2 regions of the Sphingomonas mangrovi genome follow, and region 2 is predicted to be linked to the other one. Evidence: predicted binding sites of a transcription regulator. Region 2 holds the regulator's gene; the other holds the start of a gene.
What was found. Region 2 encodes LexA, which represses DNA repair genes until DNA is damaged. Its sites were predicted from a motif close to GTTCCNCNCTTGTTCT; they were not measured.
Positions count from the first base shown of each region.

Region 1 (7,329 bases), on a different contig from region 2:
CGCGGGCGAGCGCGACGACGCGCTCGACGTCGGGGCGATCCTCTCCGCGCGCAGCGAGGAACAGCGCGGCGCGCGCGGGGCCGGCGTCGCGATCGAGCAGGTCGAGGAAGCCGTCGAACTCCTGCGCGACGATGCGCGCGGCGTGGTGGGCGGCGGCGGCGGCGGGATCGTCGGCCTGGGCGTCGAGCCGGGCGAGCATGCGGCTGGCGAGATTGTTGTCGTAGCGGTGGCGGCTCCAGCTGCCGCCGTCGGGGCGGGTGCCGTGCTCGGTCTGGCCCTGGAGCGCGCGGGCGAGCAGCGTGTCGGCGATGCGATCGCGCGCGAGCAGGTTGGCGCCGTGCCAGCCGAGCGCGAAGCCGGCGCCGGCCGCGCGGCGGCGGAAGGCATAGGCGGAGGCGGCGGACATGCCGACGATGGCGCAGGCGTCGTCGACGGTGTGGCCCTCGGCCACGGCTTCGAGGAAGCGGCGCTGGCGATCGGGCGTCCAGCCGTCGTGGCGGATGCGGGCGGGAGATGCCTCGGGCGCGGGGTGGAGCGCGGCGAACGCCTCGAACAGCGCCGCTTCGGTGGTGTCGTCGGTCACGGGCGGGCCTCCGTCCAGCGGCGGAACTGCGCGGTGGCAGCCCCGCGGGCGGCGACGGGTGCGGGCGCGACCGGCGTGCCGATGCGGCCGGCGTCCAGGTGCGCGGCCCAGCGGCGGCCGGCGGGCGTGTCGGGATCGGGAGCGCGGACGGCGCGGGCGAGCAGCGGGCGCGGCGGCGGGGCGGGCGGGAAAGCGCGGGGCATGGCGTCCTCCTTCAACAGGCGGACCGGCCATCTATCGCAAGTCGGGGGTTGTAGGACAGCGTGCTGTGCGAGGCGTAGCGAAGCTACGACGAGCGTCGACAGCACGCCCGGACGGCGGCGCGGCGAGCGCCGACCGACGCCGCGGCTTTGCCGCGGCGGGAAGGACCCTTAGCCGAGCACCTCGCGAACGGCAGCGCGCGCAATCTCACGCGGGGTCTGGCCGACGGCGAAGAGGCGCCGATGCAGCGGCACGAAGGCGGCGAACGGCTCGTTCGCGGGCGAGGTAATCTGGGTCTGCTGAATGGCTTCGATGAAGTTCATGGTGTTCCTGTTGTGGTTTTCGAGAAAGCGCCGCCCGGAGGGACGGCAGCCGCCGGTTCCTGAGTGCGCCGGATCGCGGCGCGGGATGGGGAAAAGACGGGAGCGGCGCGAAAGTTCCGGATGCGGAACGGGTCAGCGCCTGAAGTTGGATGTGGGGTGTGGGGGACGGGGGTGCAAGGGTGGAGGGGAAACCGCTTGCCGGGCGGGGTGCAGCGGCGCAGCCTGCGATTAGATTGAGGAAGTGCCATGAGCGAGAGCAAGCCCGTTTTGCCGCCAGAGTGGGATGATCCGGACCTGCCGGAGTGGACCGACGAAATGTTCGACGTCGCCGAGTTCCGCATCGGCGACAAGGTGATCCGGCCGGCGACGGGCTACCTCGGCCCGCATGGCGTGGTGCGCGGCCGCCCCCCCGTCGCGGCGTGCGGCCAAGCAGTAGGTTACGCTGCGATGGGCCCGGACGCGATTGAGCGGTTCCGCACCTAGTGGGCCGGAGCGGTAGTGGCGGATGAACAAGGTGCTGCGGAAGGCGGCGGCGTTGGGGGTGAAGTGCCGCCGCCTTCCCCATATTCTACCTGACCTCGTCGCGCGGTGCATCTGATTGTACGGCGCGGCGCTGCCGACGTTGCGCGCTGCGCTGATGCGGTGCGACAAGCGAAAGACGTTTTGTCAGACTAGGGTTAATAGTAAGTTTCTTATCAAACAGGAGAGTCGGGTCCCCACGAAAGGCCCACCTGTTTCTAATCTGGGAAGACTTAGGTCCTTCGCGGAAGAAATTCCCGATTGCGCCCAATCGATAAAGATCACTTAGTACGTCATACAAACCATGCTTTTGCATGAAAGAACGAGCATGTGCGCTAGCCCTTCCAAGCGCAGCCATCCTACTTTCGAACTCATCGAAAAAGAACTCGGTTCGAAAGCCAGAGAAAGCTGTCTCAATCACATCTATTTCTTGCGGAGAGTAGTTAGCGGTGAGTTCATATTTGATCTCATCCCACATAACCGCCGAGAAATCACCTTCGGTATCCAGCAAGGCTCTTTCCGTGAAGCCAACTTCATTTGGAAACTGCTTTTGGACTATCGTTAGGCGCCAAATTAGGTCTCTTGGCTTGTAAAAAGACCTGTCGAGAAGATATTTCTCGATAGAGTGGCCCCTCGTCTCAGCTGGAAAGTACTCCCGGATGATTTCGGCGTCTTGAACCTGACGCATTTCTTCGTCAGACTGCTTTATCTTGCGGGCTACAATTTTGAACAACGGATGATCGAGGTTTCGATTGCCGAAGTGCCACGCCAGCTTCAAGCCCCGATCGTGTACTACGCGGTCGACTTCCTGTCCAAGTGCTCCAAACCCATCTAGCACTTCCGAGCGAACGGCTGCAAGAATGTGAATCGGTATGCCTTCGCTTGAGACAACTTCATTGATCTTGCTAACACTAAAAAGAAGATCGCGCACCATCCTTTGGTCACGATCATACTTTGACTTTTCGTCGTAGAATACTTCGAGCTCGTCAAAAAACAGATAAGCGTAGAAATCACGCGGAAACTGCTTGAGCTCTGCTATTAAGGCTGCGTTTAATGCAGAAAGAGTAGTGAAGCGCTTTTCTTTTGGGTTTCCTGTAAACTCTGCGCCCAGTTTTGCGGAGAAAAAGTCGAAATCTGAGCTAATCTCTACCGAAAGCTTCTCGAGCTTAGGAAGAAAGCCCATAACTTTCTTGAATGCATTGTTCCTAAGTCCGAGAAGTCGCATAAAGTCGGAACAGCATGCCGTAGTGCTCGCGGTTGGATGGCGCTGTACAATTTCTCCGATTTTGTGGAGTATGAACCATGTCCAAGACGTTTTAAAGTCTTGAGAAAACTCCATCTTATTTCGATCGGTTTCGAGCCAAGTTATTCCAACTTGACTCGATAGGCCCTCACGTTTTTCTTCAGGAAGATCTGACTTGAAGAGTACAAACTCCGTTAGTGCTCCATCCCGTCGCTTCATTTCCGCAAGCCAGCGAAGCAAAGAGGTCTTTCCTGTGCCCCGGAAACCCTCTACGAAGTACTGTCTTCGATTGTTAAGCGAAGAAATGTCAACATTCTCTGGGATTAAGAAGGCGTCGTAAAAACTGTTATCGCGATCATCTTGTGGTGTGACGTACTCGAACTTCCCGTCCACCATCCCGAGGTGAATGTTCCGTAATTGTCGCGCCACGCTTCCGTCCCCTATCGCCATCTCTGACAGGAAAGTACCTCAAACGGCTGCATGCGCAACGGCTTTCGGAACCTCACCCTCACTCCGCCGCCTGCGCCACCTTCCTGGGCTTCAGCAACGGCGCCAGATACCGCCCCGTATAACTCCGCGGTTCCTTCGCCACCTGCTCGGGCGTGCCTTCGGCGACGATCTCGCCGCCCTTGACGCCGCCCTCGGGCCCCAGGTCTAGGATCCAGTCGGCGGTCTTGATGACGTCGAGGTTGTGCTCGATCACGACCACGGTGTTGCCCTGCTCGACCAGCGCGTGGAGCACTTCCAGGAGCTTGCGCACGTCCTCGAAATGCAGGCCGGTGGTGGGCTCGTCGAGGATGTAGAGGGTGTTGCCGGTGGCGCGGCGGGCGAGCTCCTTGGCGAGCTTGACGCGCTGCGCCTCGCCGCCCGACAGCGTCGTCGCCTGCTGGCCGACCTTGACGTAGCCGAGGCCCACTTCGGCGAGCATCGCCATCTTGTCGCGGATCGGGGGCACCGCCTTGAAGAACTCGTGCGCGTCCTCGACCGTCATGTCGAGCACGTCGGCGATGGACTTGCCCTTGAACTTCACCTCCAGCGTCTCGCGGTTGTAGCGGGCGCCGTGGCAGACGTCGCACTCGACATAGACGTCGGGGAGGAAGTGCATCTCGATCTTGAGCACGCCGTCGCCCTGGCACGCCTCGCAGCGGCCGCCCTTGACGTTGAAGGAGAAGCGGCCGGGCTTGTAGCCGCGCGCCTGCGCTTCGGGGAGGCCGGCGAACCAGTCGCGGATCTGGGTGAAGGCGCCGGTGTAGGTGGCCGGGTTCGAGCGCGGGGTGCGGCCGATCGGCGACTGGTCGATGTCGATGACCTTGTCGAGGTGCTGGAGGCCGGTGATCTTGTCGTGCTTGCCCGCGAGCACGCGCGCGCCGTTCAGCTGGCGCGCGGCGGCGGCGAAGAGCGTGTCGATGGTGAAGCTCGACTTGCCCGAGCCCGAGACGCCGGTGATGCAGGTGAAGGTGCCGAGCGGGATCGCGGCGGTGACGCCGGTCAGGTTGTTGGCGGTGGCGTTGTGGACGGTAAGCTTCTTGCCCGTGCCCTTGCGGCGCTTGGCCGGGAGCGGCACCTCGCGGGTGCCGTTGAGATAGTCGGCGGTGACCGAGCCTTCGGTCGCGAGCACCTCCGGCAGCGTACCGGCGGCGACGACCGCGCCGCCGTGGACGCCGGCGCCCGGCCCCATGTCGATCACATAGTCGGCGGTGCGGATCGCGTCCTCGTCATGCTCGACCACCAGCACGGTGTTGCCGAGGTCGCGGAGACGCCGGAGGGTGGCGAGCAGCATGTCGTTGTCGCGCTGATGCAGCCCGATCGAGGGCTCGTCGAGGACGTAGAGGACGCCCGAGAGGCCCGAGCCGATCTGGGAGGCGAGGCGGATGCGCTGGCTCTCGCCGCCCGACAGCGTGCCGGAGGTGCGGTTGAGGTTGAGATAGTCGAGCCCGACGTTGTTGAGGAAGCCGAGGCGCTCGTCGATCTCCTTCAGGATCGCGGTGGCGATGGCGCGGTGCTGGTCGTTCAGCTGGGCGGGGAGCGCCTGGAACCAGGCGAGCGCGTCCACCACCGAGAGGTGGGTGGCGTGGGCGATGTCCTCGCCCGCGACCTTCACCGCCAGCGCCTCGGGCTTCAGCCGGGCGCCGCCGCAGGTCTCGCAGGGGTGGCTGGCCTGGTACTTCGACAGCTCCTCGCGCATCCAGGCGCTCTCGGTCTGGAGCATGCGGCGGTTGAGGTTGCCGAGCACGCCCTCGAACGGCTTCTTGACGTCGTACGACTTCTTGCCGTCGACGAAGGTGAGGGTGACGGGCTTGCCCGCGGTGCCGTGGAGGATGGTGCGCTGGACCTCCGGCGGCAGGTCGGTCCACGGCGTGTCGAGGCTGAAGTCGAACGCGCGCGCGAGGCTGCCGAGCACCTGCAGGTAGTAGGGCGAGGGCGGGTTGGACTTGGCCCAGGGGACGATCGCCCCCTTCTTGATCGTGAGATCGTGGTTGGGAACGACGAGGTCTTCGTCGAACTCGAGCTTTTCGCCCAGGCCGTCGCAGGCCGGGCAGGCGCCTTGGGGGGCGTTGAACGAGAACAGCCGCGGCTCGATCTCGGCAATGGTAAAGCCGGAGACGGGGCAGGCGAAGCGTTCGGAAAAGACGATGCGGTTGGCGGGCACGCCGGCGCCCTTCATCTTGCGGTCGCTCGCCGCCGTCTTCGTCACCCCGGCGGAGGCTGGGGTCTCGTGCGGCGCCTGTTCCGCGCCATCGGGGGAGATCCCAGCCTGCGCTGGGATGACGGGGTTGGGCTGGGTGCCGGCCATCGGCGGCACCACCGCGTCGACCAGGTCGACATAGGCGAGGCCGTCGGCGAGCTTCAGCGCGGTTTCGAAGCTGTCGGCCAGGCGCGTAGCGATGTCGCCGCCGGTCACCAGGCGATCGACCACCACCTCGATGTCATGCTTGTACTTCTTGTCGAGCGCGGGGGCGTCCTCGATCAGATGGACCTCACCATCGATGCGGACGCGCTGGAAGCCGGCCTTCTGCCACTCGGCGAGCTCCTTGCGATACTCGCCCTTGCGCCCGCGCACGACCGGGGCGAGCAGCAGCAGGCGGGTGCCGTCGGGCAGGGCCAGCACGCGATCGACCATCTGGCTGACGGTCTGCGCCGCGATCGGAAGGCCGGTCGCGGGCGAATAGGGGATGCCGATCCGCGCCCACAACAGGCGCATATAGTCGTAGATCTCGGTCACGGTGGCGACCGTGGAGCGCGGGTTGCGGCTGGTCGTCTTCTGCTCGATCGAGATCGCGGGGGAGAGGCCCTCGATATGCTCGACATCGGGCTTCTGCATCATCTCCAGGAACTGGCGCGCATAGGCGGAGAGCGACTCCACGTAGCGGCGCTGCCCCTCTGCATAGATGGTGTCGAAGGCGAGGGAGGACTTGCCCGATCCCGACAGGCCGGTGATCACCGTCAGCGTATCGCGCGGGATGTCGATGTCGACGCCCTTGAGGTTGTGTTCCCGCGCGCCGCGGACGGAGATGTGGGTCAGACTCATGGAGTGCGTTCTACTTCCGTTCTGTGCGGGATGCCAGAGGCGGGAGATAGGAAGCGGGGGAGGCGGTTGCGAGGGTGGGGGGGGCGTCACGCGTTGGGTTGCCTGGCGCACTGAGGCTTCGTACGCTGCGCTCACAACGGCGAAACTCTCACGCAAGTGGAGGAGTGCGGCTGTTTAGACTATCAGGCGGCTGCACTCTGACGGTATGGGATGGTGGTATGAGCGTTGCAAATGCCAAGGCCAGAGCGCGTGGAATCATCTTCAGCAGCGAGGGTTTCATTGCGCACTTCTATTTGGACACGGTAAGTCAGGTAACCGTCGGATATGGCACCATGCTGCCAAATGCCGCATCAACCGCTTCCATAGAGATGCTCGTCGCTCGGACTCAGAAGATCGCGACAGCGAAGGAGAAAGCAGACGAGTGGCAAGCCATCCGCGCTTTGAGTGCCGCTGGGAGCGCCAACAACCTCACGGCGCAGGCATTTCAACGCCACGCCAGTCTCATCATGTTGAGAGGGGAGGCGGAGCGGCTTTTCGACCTGAAGCTGAACGGATTTCTAACGATGTTGCGTGCGAATTATCCAGGATTCGATAAGTTTCCCGAGGATGCGCAGGTCGCCATGCTCGATATGGCGTACAACCTCGGCAATCGTATCCATACCGTCTTCAGGAATTTCACACGTGCTGTGAACCAGCGGGGAGGGCCCGACTGGGTAGCGGTAGCGAAGCAGTCGAACCGTCCGCAACTATCCGCGCAGCGCAACCGTGAAGTATATGATCTTTTTATCGGCGCATCGAAGGTGACCAAACCATGAAGTTGGCGGTACTCGCTCTCGCGAGCCTTTCCTTGCTCGCTTGCCAGCCGGAGGCGTCGCGCAGCGAAGCCGTGGTTGCCGCGAACGACACAGTTGCGGCGACACCGACTGCACCC
Region 1 covers NZ_JBIUCZ010000029.1:7,860-15,188, forward strand. Annotated here, with positions in the region: gene ACBY01_RS13265 (DUF3597 domain-containing protein) at 1-583, opposite strand, end outside; gene ACBY01_RS13270 (hypothetical protein) at 580-786, opposite strand; gene ACBY01_RS13275 (hypothetical protein) at 955-1,107, opposite strand; gene ACBY01_RS13280 (hypothetical protein) at 1,354-1,590, shown strand; gene ACBY01_RS13285 (P-loop ATPase, Sll1717 family) at 1,676-3,319, opposite strand; gene uvrA (excinuclease ABC subunit UvrA) at 3,378-6,398, opposite strand; gene ACBY01_RS13295 (hypothetical protein) at 6,617-7,213, shown strand.
Region 1: the regulator LexA is predicted to act here: its motif matches at 6,406-6,421, upstream of uvrA (excinuclease ABC subunit UvrA).

Region 2 (7,329 bases):
CGCCCGACGAACCGGCGAGACGCACGGTCGAGGTCGAGGCGTTCTGCTCGTGGTCGGCGTGGAGGATGAAGATCTTGTCCATCGCCGATTCGATGACCGGATCGACCTCATATTCCTCGGCCGGCACGCCGAACGTCATGCGCAGGAAGTTGCCGGTGTAGGACAGCTTGTTGTCCGGATAGAGGAACGGCTGACCCACCGAATATTTGTACGCCATCGCCGCGATCGTCGGCATCTTGGCGATCAGGCGGTGGCTGGCGATCTTGCGCTGCACCGGATCGGTGATGTCGGTGGAATCGTGGTAGAAGGCGGACAGCGCGCCGACGACGCCGCACAAGATCGCCATCGGGTGCGCATCGCGACGGAAGCCGCGGTAGAAGGTCGCCAGCTGCTCGTGCACCATCGTGTGGCGCGTGATGGTGCGGGTGAACTGGTCGAGCTCGTCCTGGTTCGGCAGCTCGCCGTTCAGCATCAGATAGCTGACTTCCATGAAGCTCGACTGCTCGGCGAGCTGGTCGATCGGGTAGCCGCGGTGGAGCAGGATGCCCTGGTCGCCGTCGATGTAGGTCAGGCCCGACTCGCAGCTCGCGGTCGAGGTGAAGCCCGGATCGTAGGTGAAGGCGCCGGTCTGCGCATAGAGCTTGCGGATGTCGATGACGTCCGGCCCGACCGTGCCCGAGAGCACCGGATAATCACCGTCCTTGCCCGCTAGCTGCAGCTTGGCAGTATCGCTCATCGGTGTCGTCCTTTCGTTCAGTGGTTGGCCGGAACGGCCATCTGGTCGGCGATGCGGCCCAGGCTTTCCTCGCGGCCGAGCAGCTCGAGCACGTCGAAGATGCCGGGGGAGGTGCGGCGACCCGTCAGAGCGGCGCGAAGCGGCTGCGCGACTGCGCCCAGCTTCACCCCGGCTGCGTCCGCCACGCTGCGTACCGCATGTTCTAGTGTCTCCGTATCCCACCGCTCGACCGCGTCAAGCGCCGTGTGCAGCTGCGAAAGCAGCGCGGACACCTCGCCGGCGAGCAGCGGCTGCGCCGACTCCTCGACGGGCAGGGGCCGGGCGACGAAGAGGAAGGCGGTGTTGTCGGCAAGCTCGTTGAGATCGGCCGCACGCGGCTTCAGCGCCGGCATGGCGCGGCGCAGCAGATCGACGCCCGCAGCGTCGGGCGCAGGCGACAGGCGCGCCGCGACCAGATCGGCGATTCGCGCATCGTCCGCCTCGCGGATATAGTGGCCGTTGACGTGCGCCAGCTTCTTGAGATCGAAGCGGGCCGGCGAGCGGCCGACGCCCGACAGGTCGAACAGCTCGACCGCGCGGTCGCGCGCGATGATCTCCTCGTCGCCATGCCCCCAGCCGAGACGCAGCAGATAGTTGTTGAGCGCTTCGGGCAGGATGCCGAGTTCGTCGCGATAGGCGTCGACGCCCAGCGCGCCGTGGCGCTTCGACAGCTTCGCGCCGTCGGCGCCGTGGATCAGCGGGACGTGGGCGTAGACCGGATCCGGCCAGCCGCCTTCGACCGCATCCATCGCGCGGATCAGCGCGAGCTGGCGGAAGGCGTTGTTGAGGTGGTCGTCGCCGCGGACGACGTGGGTGACGCCCATGTCGTGATCGTCGACCACGACCGCGAGCATGTAGGTCGGCGTGCCGTCGGAGCGCAGCAGCACGAAATCGTCGAGCTCGGCGTTGGCGACGGTGACCGCACCCTGCACGCGATCCTCGATCGTCACGGCCCCGTCCTTCGGCGCCTTCAGCCGGACGACGTAAGGCGCGCCGGCGGGCGCTTCGCCGGGATCGCGGTCGCGCCAGCGGCCGTCGTAGCGGATCGGCTTGCTCTCGGCGCGCTGCCGCTCGCGCAGTTCGGCCAGTTCCTCGGCCGTGGCGAAGCATTTGTAGGCATGGCCGGCGGCGAGCAGTTGGTGGGCCACCTCGGCATGGCGGTCGGCGCGCGCGAACTGGAACACGGCGTCGCCGTCCCAGTCGAGCCCGAGCCAGCGCATGCCGTCGAGAATCGCCTCGATCGCGGGCTGGGTCGAGCGCACACGGTCGGTGTCCTCGATGCGCAGCAGGAACTTGCCGCCGTGATGGCGCGCATAGAGCCAGTTGAACAGCGCGGTGCGCGCGCCGCCGATGTGCAGGAACCCCGTCGGGGAGGGGGCGAAGCGCGTGACGACAGCGCCTTCAGGCGAGGTTCCGGTATCCATAGTTGCGCGCAACAGCGCCTGCTCCCAAGCTCGATCGATCATGGCCACGTCAGCCGCGCCCGCCCCTAGCACGCCCCTCCCGGGGCTTCAAATCCACTGGCGGGTGCAATTACTGCCGGCGGTGGAGCGCTGGCTGGAGGCGGAGCGCGACCAGTTGGTGCTGTGGATGCCGGTGGCGCTGGGGACGGGCATCGCCGCCTGGTTCGTGCTGCCGAACCCGACGCAGTGGATCGCCTTTTTGTTCGCGGCGCTGGGGACGGCGTTCGCGGGGGCGGCGCTGCCGGCGGCCGGCCGGTTGGGACGCGTGATAATGGCGGCGGGGCTGCTCGCCGCGCTCGGCTGCGCGCTGGTGTGGTGGCGGGCGGAGCGGGTGGCGGCACCGGTACTGGCCCGGCCGGGCGTGTTCGCCTTCACCGCGCGAGTCGTGCGGGTCGAGCCGCTGCCCGCACGCGGCCTCGTCCGGCTGCGGCTGGCGCCGATCGCGGCACCGGCGCTGCCGCCGATGGTGCGGGTCAATCTGGCCGAAGCGGTCGTGCCCGCGGGCGTCGCGCCCGGCGCGGTGCTGCGGCTGCGCGCGCGGCTGGTGCCGCCGCCCCCGCCCGCGGTGCCCGGCGCCTACGACTTCACCCGCACCGCCTGGTTCGCCGGGATCGGCGCGACCGGGCGCGGGTTCGCGCCGGTGACGCTGGTCCGTCCGGCGGCGGCACCCGAGGCCGACCTGCGCAACCGGCTGACCGCGCACATCCAGGCGCGGGTCGCGGGCAGCGCCGGCGGGGTCGCCGCCGCGCTGGTGACCGGCGACCGTGGCGCGATCGGCGAGGCGGCGGACGAGTCGATGCGCCGCGCCGGCCTCGCCCACCTGCTGTCGATCAGCGGGCTGCACGTTACTGCGGTGGTCGGCGCGACGATGCTGCTCCTCCTCCGGCTGCTCGCGCTGGTGCCGGCGCTGGCGTTGCGGGTGCGGCTGCCGCTGGTGGCGGCGGGCGGCGCGGCGCTGGCGGCGATCGGCTATACTTGGTTGTCCGGCGCCGAGGTGCCGACGGTCCGCTCGTGTGTCGCGGCGCTGCTGGTGCTGGCCGCGCTGGCCATGGGGCGGGAGGCGATCACGCTGCGGCTGGTCGCGACCGGTGCCTTTCTGGTGCTGCTGGTGCTGCCCGAGGCGCTGAGCGGACCGAGCTTCCAGCTGAGCTTCGCCGCGGTGACCGCAATCGTCGCGCTGCACGAGCAGCCGGCGGTGCGCCGCTGGTTCCAGGCGCGCGACGAGAGTTGGGGGCTGCGGCTGCTGCGCGGGCTCGGGTCGCTGCTGCTGACGGGGGTCGCGGTGGAAGCGGTGCTGATGCCGATCGGCCTGTTCCACTTCCACAAGGCGGGGTTGTACGGCGCGCTCGCCAACCTCGTCGCGATCCCGCTCACCACCTTCGTCGTCATGCCGGCCGAGGCGCTGGCGCTGCTGCTCGACGTGGCGGGGCTCGGTGCGCCGCTGTGGTGGATCGTCGAGCGGTCGCTGGCGCTGCTGCTGTGGATCGCGGAGATCGCCGCCGCGGCACCCGGGTCGGTCGCGGCGCTGCCGTCGATGCCGACGGGCGCATTCGCGCTGATGGTCGTGGGCGGGCTGTGGCTGGCATTGTGGCGAACACGGCTGCGGCTGCTGGGGCTGGCGCCGTTCCTCGTCGGCGCCGGCTGGGCGGTGGTGACGCCAGCGCCCGACCTGCTCGTTACCGGGGACGGGCGGCATCTCGCGGTGCGGACGCCGGACGGCGGCATGGCGATCCTGCGCGACCGGGCCGGCGACTATGTGCGCGACACGCTGGGGGAGGGCGGCGGCGTCGCCGGCGAACTGCCGCCGCTGGCCGAACAGCGCCATGCGCGCTGTACCGCCGACGTCTGCCTGGCCGACGTCGCCGGGGGAGGGCGCAGCTGGCGCATCCTCGCGACGCGCAGCGGCTATCTCCTTCCCGCCGCCGAGTTGATCGCGGCGTGCCGCAGCGCCGACATCGTGGTGAGCGACCGCCGCCTGCCGCGCGGCTGCACCCCGCGCTGGCTGCGGCTCGACCGGCCGGCGCTGGAGAAGACGGGCGGCCTCGCGATCCGCTTCGATCCGCCCGAAGTCCGCCGCGTCCGCCCGGCGGGCGACCGGCACCCGTGGATGATGCCGACGACGACGCCGAACGTGCGGTGGCAGCAGCGGGCGCGTAAAGAAGGCAATTATCGTCGCCGGTAATTCTCGCGTCGCGGTCGGGCGAACGCTTTTCGTCTGCGGGGAAGCCGCACACTCGCCGGTACACTCGTCATCCCGACGGAAGTCAGGATCCATTGCCGCTACGCCTCTGAGCCACGAGGAACTCGGGGCGCGGTTCCGCTCCGCTCGGCGAACTGGTGCGGCGGCGTCATGCCAAAAAAGTAGTATCCGCCATCGTCTCGCTCAAAGCCTCGAAGGTGGCGTGTATGGATGCTGACCTTCGTCAGCATGACGAAGAAGGTGGGGCAGTCCTGCTGGAGTTCTCCGCCGAACATTGTTTTGCGGGTAATCGCGGCTGTGGTGTGTCTGAACATCCGCCCCTGTTGCACAGCGAGGAACGCCGTACTCACACCGTGGGACGGCTTCATCCAACCCCGATGTGCCGCGCCCCGCCGGCGTAGCGCATCTGGATGCTGACTTCCGTCAGCATGACGAGGTAGGGGGATGCGCCCGCCTGCCGGTCGAACCTTCCGGCAGGATTGCGAAACCCTGCCGACCGCCTCCGAAACCCGCCGCCGACTTCAGTAGCGCCGCAGCAGCCCGGCCAGCTTGCCCTGTACCCGCACCTGATCCGGGCGATAGCGTTGCGGGTCGTAGCTGCGGTTGGCGGGGTCGAGCCGGATCATCGCGCCCTCGCGGCGGAAATATTTGAGCGTCGCCTCATTCTCTTCGATCAGCGCGACGACGATCTCACCGTCGCGGGCGGCGTCGGTGCGGCGGACCAGCGCATAGTCGCCGTCGAGGATGCCGGCTTCGACCATCGAATCTCCGGCGACCTCGAGCGCGTAATGCTCGCCCGAGCCGAGCAGCGCGGCAGGCACCGACAGCATCTGCTGCCCCTCCAGCGCCTCGATCGGCACGCCGGCGGCGATGCGGCCGTGCAGCGGGATTTCGAGGACGTCGTTGGCCGGGGCGGGCGGCGGCGTCGGGGCCGGACGCGGCGCGGTGGCGCGGGCGGGCTTCTTGGTCGTCTCGCCCCGCTCGGGCATGCGCAGCACTTCGAGCGCGCGCGCGCGGTTGGGGAGGCGGCGGATGAACTGGCGTTCCTCCAGCGCGCTGATGAGCCGGTGGACGCCCGACTTGGACTTGAGGTCGAGCGCCTCCTTCATCTCCTCGAACGAGGGGGATACGCCGGTTTCCTTCAACCGATCGTCGATGAAGCAGATCAGCTCGTGCTGCTTGCGCGTGAGCATGCGGTCCTCCGTCGGAACAGACGTGGAACCTTTAGGAAACGCTGACGGGCCTTGTCAACCGATATCGAGGATTTCCACCGAGTCGCCCGCGGCGGCGGCAGGGGCGTGCGGCGGACGCACGATCAGGCACTCCGCGTGCGCCAGCGTGCGCAGCATCGAACTGTCCTGCCGGGGCGCGGGCCAGGCGCGCCCGTCGCGCAGTTCGGCACGCAGGTGATCGGCGCGGCGATCGTTGGCGGGGAGCGCGGCGCCGAGCGGTACCCGCCTCCGGCGCGCCAGTGGATCGGCGGCACCGGCAAGGAAGCGCACCAGCGGCAGCAGGAACAGCGTGGCGGTGACGAAGGCGGAGACCGGGTTACCGGGAAGTCCCAGCACCACCGCATCGCCGAGCCGCCCCGCCATCATCGGCTTGCCCGGCCGCATCGCGATGCGCCAGAAATCGATGCGAGCACCGGCGTCTTCGAGCGCCGGGCGGACGAGGTCGTGGTCGCCCACCGAAGCGCCGCCGGTGGTGACCAGCACGTCGGCACGAACGGCGGCGAAGGCGGCGGCGAGCGCCGCGCGGTCGTCGGGAAGAATGCCGAGGTCGATGCGCTCGACCGGGAGCCGCGCCAGCAGCCCGGCGAGCAGCACGCCGTTGGATTCGGGAAGACCCGCGTCGGGCGGAGAGCCGGGGGGCACGAGCTCGTCCCCGGTCGCGGCGACCGCGACGCGGACCCGGCGTCGTACTGGCACCGCGCCGTGCCCGCCCACTGCCAGCAGCGCGGCGGCCGCAGCCGTGATGGGCGCCCCGGCGGCCACCAGCCGGTCGCCCGCCGAGAAGTCCAGCCCGGCGGCGCGTACGCTGCTGCCGACACCCGATGGGCCTTCGCCGGCGAGCGTCAGCCGCAGGCCGTCGCGCGCGGCTTCCTCCTGCACCAGCACGGTGTCGGTGCAGGAGGGCAGCGCCGCGCCGGTGAAGATGCGGGTCGTCTGGCCCGCGCCGACCTGGCCGGCGAACGGCCGGCCGGCGGCGGACTCGCCGATCACCTCCCACGGGCCGGGCAGGTCGGCGAAGCGGATCGCATAGCCGTCCATCGACGACAGCGCGCGATCGGGCTGGGTGCGCAGCGCCACGATGTCGCGCGCCGCCCAGCGGCCGATCGCGTCGTGCACCGGCACCGTCTCGCCCGCAACCGGGCCGGCGAGCCCCAGCACCCGCGCCTGGGCCTCTTCGAGCGGCAGCAGGCTCACGCGGGGTCTTCGGCGCGCCAGGTGCCGGACTTGCCGCCCGACTTGGCGAGCAGCCGCACGCCCTCGACCGCCATGCCGCGGTCGAGCGCCTTGGCCATATCGTAGACGGTGAGCAGCGCGACCGAGACGGCGGTCAGCGCCTCCATCTCCACGCCGGTCTTGCCTTCGGTGGCGCAGGTCGCGGTGGCGGCGATGCCGTCGCCCTCGATCGCGAGGTCGAGCGCCACGCGGGTGAGGGGAAGCGGGTGGCACAGCGGGATGAGATCGCTGGTGCGCTTGGCCGCCATGATCCCGGCGACGCGCGCGACGGCGAGCACATCGCCCTTTTTCACCAGCCCGTCGCGGATTGCCGCCAACGCCTCGGCCGACATGGCGATGCGACCAGTCGCGGTCGCCTGGCGCGCGGTCACCGCCTTGGCGCCCACGTCCACCATGCGGGCATGCCCCCCGGCATCGAGGTGGGTG
Region 2 covers NZ_JBIUCZ010000028.1:32,709-40,037, forward strand. Annotated here, with positions in the region: gene ACBY01_RS13150 (citrate synthase) at 1-736, opposite strand, end outside; gene gltX (glutamate--tRNA ligase) at 754-2,199, opposite strand; gene ACBY01_RS13160 (ComEC/Rec2 family competence protein) at 2,366-4,420, shown strand; gene lexA (transcriptional repressor LexA) at 4,960-5,631, opposite strand; gene ACBY01_RS13170 (molybdopterin molybdotransferase MoeA) at 5,686-6,864, opposite strand; gene moaC (cyclic pyranopterin monophosphate synthase MoaC) at 6,861-7,329, opposite strand, start outside.